Regions from separate parts of the Micromonospora sp. NPDC047521 genome, predicted to be linked through region 2. Evidence: riboswitches for the same ligand, from Rfam matches in the RefSeq annotation. Region 2 holds a riboswitch; the other holds the start of a gene.
The links. A riboswitch is a leader RNA that binds a small molecule or an ion and turns the genes downstream of it on or off. The one in region 2 is predicted to bind thiamine pyrophosphate.

Region 1: another riboswitch for thiamine pyrophosphate. It lies ahead of ACZ6N8_RS08050 (ECF transporter S component); the one in region 2 lies ahead of thiE (thiamine phosphate synthase).

What each region holds. Positions count from the first base shown of each region.
Region 1 covers NZ_JBVJGN010000003.1:93,863-99,642, reverse strand. The annotation lists gene ACZ6N8_RS08075 (acyl-CoA dehydrogenase family protein) at 1-884, opposite strand, end outside; gene ACZ6N8_RS08070 (DUF6328 family protein) at 1,004-1,507, opposite strand; gene ACZ6N8_RS08065 (sugar isomerase domain-containing protein) at 1,630-2,379, opposite strand; gene ACZ6N8_RS08060 (AAC(3) family N-acetyltransferase) at 2,376-3,182, opposite strand; gene ACZ6N8_RS08055 (alpha/beta fold hydrolase) at 3,206-4,036, opposite strand; TPP riboswitch at 4,144-4,248, shown strand; gene ACZ6N8_RS08050 (ECF transporter S component) at 4,322-4,909, shown strand; gene ACZ6N8_RS08045 (ABC transporter ATP-binding protein) at 5,047-5,780, shown strand, end outside.
Region 2 covers NZ_JBVJGN010000010.1:114,133-119,912, forward strand. The annotation lists gene thiO (glycine oxidase ThiO) at 1-892, opposite strand, end outside; gene thiE (thiamine phosphate synthase) at 889-1,512, opposite strand; TPP riboswitch at 1,507-1,616, opposite strand; gene ACZ6N8_RS21890 (ThuA domain-containing protein) at 1,911-5,780, shown strand, end outside.

The sequences.
Region 1 (5,780 bases), on a different contig from region 2:
ACGTCGTGGAACCGGGTGAGGCTGTTTTCCAGGCCGCGCAGGCCGACGAACTCGTTGCGTCGTTCGACAGTGATGCCGGCGCTGTCGCCGTCCACCACGAACGCGGTGATCCCGCCGCGCCGGCCCTCGCCCGCCGGCACCCGGGCCATCACCACGAGCAGGGTGGCGACTATGCCGTTGGTGGCCCAGAGCTTCACCCCGTTGAGCCGGTAGCCGGTGCCGTCCTCGGTCGGATCGGCGGTGGTGGCCAGCCGGGCCGGGTCGGAGCCGACGTCCGGTTCGGTGAGCAGGAACGCGGAGACCTCGCCGGCGGCGAGTCGGGGCAGGAACCGCTGCTTCTGCTCGGCGGTGCCGAACATCTTCAGCGGCTGCGGCACCCCGATCGACTGGTGCGCCGAGAGCAGCGCGCCGATCGCCGGGCTGACCGAGCCGGCAAGCATCAGCGCCCGGCAGTAGTGCAGGTTGCTGAGCCCCAGCCCGCCGTACCGCCTGTCGATCTTCATGCCGAACGCGCCGAGGTCCGCCAGGCCGTGGAACACGGCGTCCGGAATGGACGCGTCGCGTTCGATAGCCGCGCCGTCCACCTCGGAGTCGAGGAAGGCGCGAAACCGGCCGAGGAACTCCTCGGCGCGGGCCACGTCGTCCGGGTCGGAGCGGGGCCACGGGTCGATGAGGTCGAGCCGGAATCGACCGAGGAACAGCTCCTTGCCGAAGCTCGGCCGGTCCCAGGTGGACTCGCGGGCAGCCTCGGCGACCTGCCGGGCCTCCTTCTCGGAGACCTGCCCGGCCTCTGCCGGCAACGGGGCGGCGGCGCCGGCGGCGCCGGGTGCGGCTTCGGAGTCGGGGCCGTCCGGTGCCGGTCGGCCGTCCTGCGTCGTGGTCACGGCTGCCCCCTCGAACCTCGATGCGGCTGCGTCGGTGTACGCCTCAACGCCACGCTACCCCCGGGTGTTACCCAGGGGTAGCGCTGCGTGAAGATCGGCTTCTGGCCGTACGCGTCCGTTCAGCGACCGGCGATCTCGTCCGGGTCGTCGTCATCGTCGTCGATGTCGTCCTCACCCCAGTTGCGCCGCGCGAACGGCAGGATCATCCAGAACACGAGGAACCACAGCCCGGTCAGGGCGCTGAGCAGGAAGGCGATCGGCCGGTCCAGCACGAAGTCGGTGATCAGCAGCACCGCGCTGACCATCGCGATGAGCATGAAGGCCAGACCGCCGGTGGCCATCCGGTGGGCGAACCGCACCAGTTCCGGTTTACGCCCCTGCCGGAACAGAGCCCGGTGGAACGCCACCGGCGAGATGATCATGGCGGTGGCGGCGGCCGCCGCGAGCAACGCCACGATGTACACGTCACGCTGGAATTCGCTGGTCCTGGTGAACCCGTTGCTGAACGGCAACGTGAGCAGGAATGCGAAGAGGATCTGCACGCCGGTCTGGGCGACCCGCAACTCCTGCAACAGGTCGGCGAAGTTGCGCTGCCAACGCTGCTTCTCGGTCTCCTTCGACACGCGCTACCTCCGGTGAGACGCTACTGCCGACGGCTCCAGCCGTCGGCAGCAACGCCAATGCCCCACCCGCCGGAGCGCGAAACAAGTTCACGGCAGCCCGGACGCGCTCGACGGGACCGACCTCAGGAGCCGCGCCGGATCCGCCCCGCGTACCGGGCCTCCAACTCGTTGTTGTGCGCGTCGCCGTCCGGGATGTTCGCCGACAGGTAGACCGGGGGCCGCTCCCCCGCCGTCAGCAGCCGGGCCACCACCTCCACGGTGACCTGCTGGGCCAGCAGCGCCGCCGTGATCGAGGAGACCGCGCCCACCGCACCGCCGCCGGGCAGCGGCAGCGTCGCGTCGCCGTACGGGGCGCCGTTGTCGAGCACCACGTCGGCGAAGTCGGCCAGCTTGCGACCGGACGGGTGTCGGGAGGTCATCCGGCCCGAGTGCTGCGCGGAGGTGATCGCCACCAGGCCGTGGCCGCGATCCTTCACCAGGGCGGCGAACTCCACCATCGCGCCGTTGACCCCCGAGTTCGAGGCCAGCACGAACACGTCGGTCGGCCGCACCGGGGCCAACTCGTACAGCCGGTGCGCCACCGCCGGGTCCCGCTCCAGCAGCGGACCGAGCCGGTCAACCGGCTCGCCGCCGAGCAGCACGAGATCGCGAAGCGCGATCCGGTTCGTCGGCACCAGGCCGCCCGCCCGCCCGGCGATCTCCATGGCCAGGGCCTCCGAGTGGCCGGTACCGAACGCGTGCACCACCCCGTCGGCGCGGACCGCGTCGGCGATCAGGTCGGCGGCCCGCCCCACCGCCTCCCGCTGACTGGCGGCCACCCGGCCGATCGTCTCGGTCACCACGGCCAGGTAGTCCTCGGCACTCACCGTCATGCGTCCTCCGTCGTCCGGTTGCGGGCCAGCCAGTGCACCGCGAAGTCGACAGCCGCCCGCTGGCGCATCAACCTGCCGGTCCCGGCGCCGACCGGTCCGGCGCGAACCGCACCGGTGGCCTCCAGGTCCGTGCCCAGCGCGGCGAAATCGCCCGCGTCGAGCCGTACGTCCTGCCACCACACCCATTCGCGGCCGCCGTCGGCGGTACACACCGCAGCACCGACCCGCTCACGGGGCGAGCCCGGGCAGCGGTACTCGGCCAGGTGCAGCGAGGTACTCGCGGAGTGGTCCACACCGAGCAGCAACACGTCCGCGTCCAGCTCGTAGAGCCGGGCCAGCGGCGAGCCCTCGCCGAGCATGTCGGCCCAGGTGTGCCCAGCTACCACCTGCTCGGCGGCCGGCCCGAGTGCCGCGAACGACACCTGCGGATGCGCACTGCGCAGGGCACCGGGCCAGCCACGGACCATCTCGGCGAGCGCACCCATGAACCGGCTCGGCGTGACCGCCGGGTCGAAGCCCGGCATCTCCGAACGGATCAGCGGCCACCAGTCCGCCGGCACGGGTGGGTTGCGCCACTGCGCGGGGTCGCTGTTCTCGGGCGTGTGGGTGGGCACCACGATCGTGCCGTCCGGGCCGAGCGCGTCGCGCAGGGCGAGCACCACCGCGTGCGGCCCACCGCAGACGAAACCCAGCTGGCGCAGCCCGGCGTGGACCAGCACCGTCGACCCGGGGCGTACGCCCAGCAGGCGCAGCTGCGCGGCGATCGAGCGCCGGGTGCCGGGCCCGCCGGTGTCCGTCGTCATTATGCGTCTCCGACCGGCACGGCTCAGGCCGTTCCGCCGGCCCGGGCCAGGATCGCCTCGGCGAGCGGGCCGGGCGCGGCGTCCGGGATCCAGTGGGTCACCCCGGTCAGGGGTACGAAGCGGAAGTCGCCTGTGACGTTGGCGGCGCACGCGTCGGCGGCGGCGCGGCCGATCGCCACGTCCCTGTCGCTCCACACGTACGTGGTGGGCACCCCGACCGGACCGACGCCGGCCAGGTCGGAGCCGGACATCGCCCGGTACCAGTTCAGCGCGGCGGTGAGCGCGCCCGGCTCCCGCATCGGGTCGGCGTAGCGGTCCACCCGGGACGCGTCCCCCACGCCGCCGAGCATCTTGCGCAGGGCCGTCGCGTTGAGGGCCAGCAGCACCTTCTCCGCCTTGCCCGGCATCCGGAACAGCGCCATGTACGACGAGCGCGCCTTCTGCTGCCTGTCGGTACGCAGGGCGTGCGCCATCGCCGCGGGATGGGGCACGGACACCGCCGTGAGCGTGCGGACCCGCTCGGGATGCCCGGCGGCCACCGCCCAGGCAACGACCGCACCCCAGTCGTGACCGACCAGGTGGACGGCGTCCAGACCGAGCACGTCGAGCACCGCCACCACGTCGGCCACCAGTTCGGGGATCCGGTACGCGGGCACCGCCTCCGGCCGGGCACCAGGCGAGTAGCCACGCTGGTCCAGCGCGTACGTACGCAGCCCGGCCGCGTGCAGCGCCGGCACGACGTCGTCCCACTCGCCGCTGTGCTGGGGGAAGCCGTGCAGCAGCAGGACGGGTTCACCGTCCGGCGGTCCACCGGCGCGTACCTCGAACGTGAGACCTCGTGCGTCGACCCGCATGATCGTGAGCCTACCCAGCCGGCGTCCGGCCGGCAGGACGCCGACGTCCGGTGAACGCCCTGCTGGGCTGGCACCCCTTGTCGGTGCTAGCGTCAGCGAGACAACTTCATATCCGACAGGGGAGCGCACAGCGCTGAGAGTGCGGGTACGCCCGCAGACCCTCGAACCTGATCTGGGTAATGCCAGCGCAGGGAGTTCGGTCGACCTCCAGCCGCGCCGCCGTCCGGTGCCACCGGACGCGGCGTGCGTCTTGCCTGGTTCTCTTTCGTGAACTGGGAGCACAGCATGGACAACACCACCAACCGTTGGCGGACCATCGACATCGTGGTCGCCTCGGTGATCGCGGTGGCCTTCGGCGTCATCTTCTGGGCCTGGGGCCTGGTCTGGAGCGCCACCGAGGGGGCGTTCGCCTTCTTCCCGCCGGCGCAGACCCTGCTCTACGGAGTCTGGCTGATGCCGGCAGTCATCGGCGGCCTGGTCATTCGCAAGCCCGGCGCCGCGCTCTACTGCGAGACCGTGGCGGCGGTCCTCTCCGCGCTGCTGGGCAGCCAGTGGGCGGGCACGGTGATCCCGCAGGGCATCGTGCAGGGCATCGGCGCCGAGCTGGCGTTCGCCGCCTTCCGGTACCGGTCGTTCCGCCTGCCGACAGCGGTGCTGGCCGGCGCGCTCACCGGCCTGAGCGCCGCGCTTTTCGACTTCTTCGTCTGGAACGTCGACTACGCGCTCGGCGACTACCGCATCCCGTACGCGCTGCTGACCATCGTCAGCGCCACCGTGATCGCGGGCGCCGGCGGCTGGCTGCTCACCCGCGCCCTGGCCAACACCGGCGCCCTGGACCGCTTCCCGGTGGCCCAGGAACGAGCCCTCATCTGAAACGCCCGCACAGGGCGGCGCCCGCACAGGGCCACGCGCCCGCGCGGGTTGATCAAGAGGTTCGCGTCACCGTGGCGCCGATTGCTGACGCGAACCTCTTGATCACCGGGTGAAGGACGGGATGGGGGGTGGGGTTGGTGGGCGGGGTACTGCTGCGCGGGTTCGGGTGGCGGCACGCGGGGCGGCGTGCCTGGGCCCTGCGCGGCGTCGACCTGCGGGTCGAGGACGGCGAACGGGTCCTGCTGCTCGGTCCCTCCGGAGCCGGCAAGAGCACGCTGCTCAGCGCGCTGGCCGGGCTGCTGCCCGACGACTCCGGCGAGCAGGAGGGCACCGTCGAGATCGACGGACTCGACCCCCGCAAGGCTCGGGAACGCGTAGGCATCGTCTTCCAGGACCCGGAGACGCAACTGGTGATGGCCCGCAGCGGCGACGACGTGGCGTTCGGGCTGGAGAACCGGGGCGTACCCACCGACGAGATCTGGCCCCGCGTCGACGAGGCGCTGCGCCGGGTCGGGTTCCCGTACCGCAGGGACCGCAACACGGCAGCGCTCTCCGGCGGTGAGCAGCAACGCCTGGCCCTGGCCGGAGCGCTGGCCCTGCGGCCCGGCCTGCTGCTGCTCGACGAGCCGACAGCCAACCTCGACCCGGCCGGCGCCACACTGGTCAGGCAGGCGGTGGCCGGCGCGCTGGACGCCGACACCACGCTGATCCTCGTCGAGCACCGGGTCGCCGAGGCGTTGCCGCTTGTCGACCGGGTGGTGGTCCTGGAACCCGGCGGCGGGGTCCGCGCCGACGGGCCCCCGGAGGCGGTCTTCGCCGCGCACGGCGCCGCCCTCGCCGCCGAGGGCGTCTGGGTGCCCGGTCACCCCGT
Region 2 (5,780 bases):
GGCGCAGGCCCGCGGCGGCCTCGACCAGGTCGTACTCGGCCAGCTCGGGCAGCAGGTCGACGCCGGCGCGGAGCAGCCGCAGCACGGCACCGGCGGTGACTGTGGTGTCCGTGCGCTCCTCGACCGTCGCGCCGAGCACCACCTCGCCGTCGGCGCGGGGCACCACGTACACCTGCTCGCCGTCGGCGTACCCCCGGATGACGTGCCGGAAGCCCGGCGCGACGCCTCCCGGCGCGCGCAGCCGGAGGATCTGGCCCTTCACCTGCCGCACCGGCAGCCCGGTGAGCGCGGCGGCGCCGCAGCCGGCGGCGACCACTGTGACACGTGCGTCCAGGTCGGACAGTCGGCGGACCGGTCGCGGCACGAGCACCGCGCCGGCCCGCTGCGCGGCCGTGCGCAGGGCCGGCACCAGCAGCCGGGGATCGACCTGGTGGTCGGTGGGCGCGAGCGCCCCGCCGCGCACCCTCGGCGCGAGCGCCGGCTCGCGGTCGCGCAGACCGCTTGGCAGCAGCGGGGTCACCGGCAGACCAAGGCCCTGCTGGTACGCCCAGAGTCGCCGTGCCTCGGCCAGGTCGTCACCGGTCAGGCCGACCAGCAGGGTGCCCTCGGTCCGGTAACCGAACTCGACGCCTGTCGCCTCGGTCAGCTCGGCGGCGAACGCCGGCCAACGCGCGGCGGACGCCAGCAGCAGCCCGGTCAGCTGCCGCTCACCGAAGTACGCCTCGGCGACCGGGGAGAGCATGCCGGCGGCCACCGCCGAGGCCCCCGACCCGGAGGCCGGATCGTGCACCACCACCCGCAGCCCTCGGGCGGCCAACCGCCAGGCGACGGACAGCCCGATCGGCCCGGCCCCCACCACCGCCACGTCGACGGCGGTGCCGTCGCCTGTCACGCCAGTGCCCGCAGCAGCTCGGCGGTGGCGCGGGCCGGATCGGCGGCGGTGGAGATCGCACCGACCACCGCCACCCCGTACGCCCCGGCGGCGAGCAGCGCCGGCACCCGGGCGGCGGTCACCCCGCCGATCGCGATGACCGGGACGTCGACCGCGTCGGCGACCGCGCGTACCCCGTCTGGGCCGATGGGGTCGGGCAGTCCCGTTTTGGTGCTTGTGGTGTGGCACGGCCCGACGCCCAGGTAGTTGGCCCCGGCGACGACAGCGTCGACCGCGCTCCTCGGCTCGCGGGCGGTGGCGCCCAGCACGCCGGTGGGGCCGAGCACGTGTCGGGCGGCGATGACCGGCAGGTCGTCGGCTCCGACGTGGCCACCGGCGGCACCGGCCGCGAGCGCCACGTGCAGGCGGTCGTTGACCAGGCAGGTCGCCCCGTACGGCGTGCACAGCGCCAGGACCGCACGGGTCAGCTCGTACGCCTCGCGGTCGGTGACGTAGTCCTCGACGCGGACCTGCACCACCAGGTCGGCGCGGGCCTCCGTGAGGGCGGCGCGGACCACGCCGAGGGGGTCGCACCCGGGCCGGGTGTCGGTGATCAGATGCAGTCGTCCAAGGGACGGCACGGCAACGCTCCTCCCTGCGCCGGCATTACCCGGATCAGGTTCGACGGTCGGGGGCTGTCAGCCCCCCTCTCAGCCCGGTACACCGGGCTCCCGTGGGTTACTTGCGTGTCACCGTACGACAGATCCGCCGGCCTGCCAAGGGAGGGGCCGACGGCCGGCTACGGCCAAATCGACAGGGTGCTTTCTCCCGGTCCTGTTCGGAATGTCGCCCCCTGTTGCAGAACCGTTACCCGCCGGCATCTTGCCGGACATTGATCCCCGCGAACTAATTTGTTCAGCGATTCGACAAAATGCCGGCGTGGACGCCCTGGCACGGTGTCCCCGACCGGCTCCACCTGGGACGGTCTTCGGCGAGCCGGCCCCCGCGTATTCCTGTCCACTGCGACATTGGAGGCGGCGTGTCCCGTTCTCGTCGTGCCCGAAAACCCATCACCGCGACCCTCATCTCCCTGGCCCTCGCGTCGACGACCCTGCTCGGGTCCCCGGCGCAGGCGGCCCCCGCCGCCGCCCAGATCCCCCCGCGCGACGCGCAAGCCGCGACCCCGGTGACCCAGGTGGCGCCGAAGGTGCCGAAGGCCGCCGCCGCCGATCCCTACTCGGTGCTGGTCTTCTCCAAGACCGCAGGCTTCCGGCACGACTCCATCCCGACAGGCGTCGCCGCCATCCAACAACTGGGCGCCGCCAACGGATTCACAGTGGACAACTCCGAGGACGGCGCGGTATTCACCGACGCCAACCTGGCGAAGTACAAGGCGGTGATCTGGCTCTCCACCACGGGCGACGTGCTCAACGCCGACCAGCAGGCCGCCTTCGAGCGGTACGTGAAGGCCGGCGGCGGTTACGTGGGCATCCACGCCGCCTCGGACACCGAGTACAGCTGGGCCTGGTACGGCGACCTGGTCGGCGCGTACTTCGCCAACCACCCCCAGAACCAGCAGGCCACGGTCAAGGTGGAGGACCACGCCCACCCGTCGACGGCCGAGCTTCCGGACCGCTGGTCCCGGTTCGACGAGTGGTACAACTTCCAGACCAACCCCCGGCCGGACGTGCACGTGCTGGCCAGCCTGGACGAGAAGAGCTACACCCCGGGCGCGGGCGCGATGGGCGCCGACCACCCGACCGCCTGGTGCCAGGACTTCGACGGCGGTCGCTCCTGGTACACGGGCGGTGGGCACACCCGCGAGTCGTACGCCGAGCCCGAGTTCCTCAAGCACCTGCTCGGTGGCATCCAGACGGCGGCCGGCGTGGTCGACGCCGACTGCGGCGCCTCGAAGACCTCGAACTTCGAGAAGGTCGCCCTGGACAGCAACACCAGCAACCCGATGGAACTGGACATCGCCCCCGACGGGCGGGTCTTCTACATCGAGCGCGACGGTCGGGTGCAGATCGTCAAGCCGGACACCGGCAACACCGTCACGGCCGTCGACCTGGACGTCTTCACCGGCAACGAGGACGGCCTGATCGGCATCCGGCTCGACCCGGACTTCGCCACGAACAAGTGGGTGTACCTGTACTACGCGCCGAACGACGGCGTCACCCGGAACCTGCTGTCCCGGTTCACCGTTACCGGCGACACCATCGACCTGGCCAGCGAGAAGCAGGTGCTGCGGGTGGACACCCAGCGCAACACCTGCTGCCACGCCGGCGGCAGCATGGCGTTCGACAGCGCCGGCAACCTGTACCTGGCCACCGGTGACAACACCAACCCGTTCGAGTCGAACGCGTACGCGCCGCTCGACGAGCGGCCGGGCCGCCAGGACTACGACTCGCAGCGCACCTCCGCGAACACCAACGACCTGCGCGGCAAGGTGATCCGGATCCACCCGGAGGACGACGGGACGTACACCGTTCCGGCGGGCAACCTCTTCGCGCCGGGCACCGAGAAGACCCGTCCCGAGATCTACGCGATGGGCTTCCGCAACCCGTTCCGGATCGGCACCGACCCGAAGACAGACACGCTGTACGTGGCGGACTACGGACCGGACGCCAACGCCGACAACCCGAACCGGGGCCCCCGGGGTCTGGTCGAGTGGAACGTCGTGACTCCCGGCAACTACGGCTGGCCGTACTGCACGGGCACGAACGAGGCGTACAACGACTACACGTTCCCGTCGGGCCCGAGCGGTCCGAAGTTCGACTGCGCCGCCCCGGTGAACAACTCGCCCAACAACACCGGCCTGACCAACCTCCCGCCTGTCGTCCCGGCCACCGTCGACTACGGGTACGCCGGTGACGCGCGTTACCCGGAGATCGGCGGCGGTGGCGCGCCGATGGGCGGCCCGGTCTACCGCTACGACGCGGACCTCAACTCGACACGCAAGTGGCCGGCGTACTACGACGGCAAGGCGCTGCTCGGCGAGTGGAACCAGAACAAGATGTACACGATGCAGATGACAGCCGACGGCAAGTCGTTGGTGGACATCAACCAGTTGCTGGCCGGCATGACGATGGTCCGGCCGATGGACTTCGAGTTCGGCCCGGACGGCGCGCTGTACCTGATCGAGTGGGGCAGCGGCTTCGGCGGCAACAACGACAACTCGGGCGTCTACCGGATCGACTACACCGCCGGTGACCGCGCGCCGATCGCGGCGGCGTCCGCCAACCCGACCTCGGGTCCGGCACCCTTGACCGTGGCCTTCTCCAGCGCCGGATCCCGGGACCCGGACGGTGGCACGCTCACCTACGCCTGGGCCTTCGGCGACGGGCAGACCTCCACCGAGGCGAACCCGACGCACACGTACGCCACGGCGGGCAACTACACCGCCCAGCTCACCGTCACCAACCCCAAGGGCCGTACGGCGGTGGCGAACGTACCGGTCACCGTCGGCAACACGGCCCCGACTGTGACGATCGAGTTCCCGCCGGACGGCGGGTTCTTCAACTGGGGTGACCAGGTCCGCTACACGGTCAAGGTGACCGACCCGGAGGACGGGCAGATCGACTGTGCCCGGGTGAACCTCCAGGTGCTGCTCGGTCACGACGAGCACGCCCACCCGCTGGAGCAGCACACGGGCTGCACCGGCACCGTCCAGACGTCGCTCGCCTCCGGGCACGGCGCCGAGGCGAACGTGTTCGCGGTCTTCGAGGCCACCTACACCGACGAGGGTGGTGCCGGCGGGTCCGGCGCGCTGACCGGCCGACAGATCGAGATCCTCCAGCCGAAGCAGAAGCAGGCCGAGTACTTCACCGCCACCGGTCGTGCGCCGGTGAGCACCGGCGGTGGCGACCCCGGCGTGCAGCGCGAGACCGGTGCCGACAGCGCGGGCGGCGGTCAGAACATCGGGTTCATCGAGGACGGCGACTGGTGGTCGGTAGCCCCGGCGGACCTGCTCAACATCACCGAGATCCGGTTCCGGGCCGCCTCGGCCGCCGCCGGTGGTCGGATCGAGGTCCGCGCGGGCGCGGTCGACGGACCGGTGGTCGCCACGGCGACAGTGCCGGCGACCGGGGCGTGGCAGACGTACACGGACGTGAGCGCACCTGTCACCGGCGCCGCGAGCGGTTCGCTGTACTTCGTGGCCCGCGATCCGAACGGCGGAGCGGGTTCGCTGTTCAACGTCAACTGGATGGACTTCGTCGGTCGGGGCGTCACCGAGAACGCGCCGCCTGTGGTCACCGCCACCGCAACCCCGGCGACCGGCACCGCGCCGGTCACCGTGGCGTTCGACGGCACGGCCACCGACGCCGAGGGCGACACCCCGCTGACGTACGCCTGGGACTTCGGCGACGGCGGCAAGGCGTCCACCCTGGACGCCAGCCACACCTACACCAGCCCGGGCACGTTCACGGCCACCCTCACGGTGACCGACAGCAAGGGCGCCAGGTCGTACGCCACGGTGCCGGTGCGGGTCGACGCTCCGGACACGTCCTGCTTCGGGGCGCGTTCGGACGACTTCAACGGCAACACCCTCGACAAGGCCCGCTGGACCAGCGTGATCCGGGAGAACCAGCTCTACTCGCTCAGTGGCGGCGCGCTGCGGCTGCCCACCGGCGTGGGTGACCTCTACGGCGCTCGCAACGACGCCACCAACCTGGTGCTCCAGCCGGCGCCCACCGGCGCGTGGCAGATGACCACAAAGGTCACCCTCCCCGTCACGGCCAACTACCAGCAGGCCGGTCTGCTGGTGTACGGCGACGACGACAACTACGCCAAGCTGGACCTGCTGTACAACGGCAGCCGGCGGGTGGAGTTCATCTCCGAGACCGCCGCGACGCCGCGCAACGACGCTGCCGACAGCGCCGCCGCACCGGCGGGTGACACCGTGTAC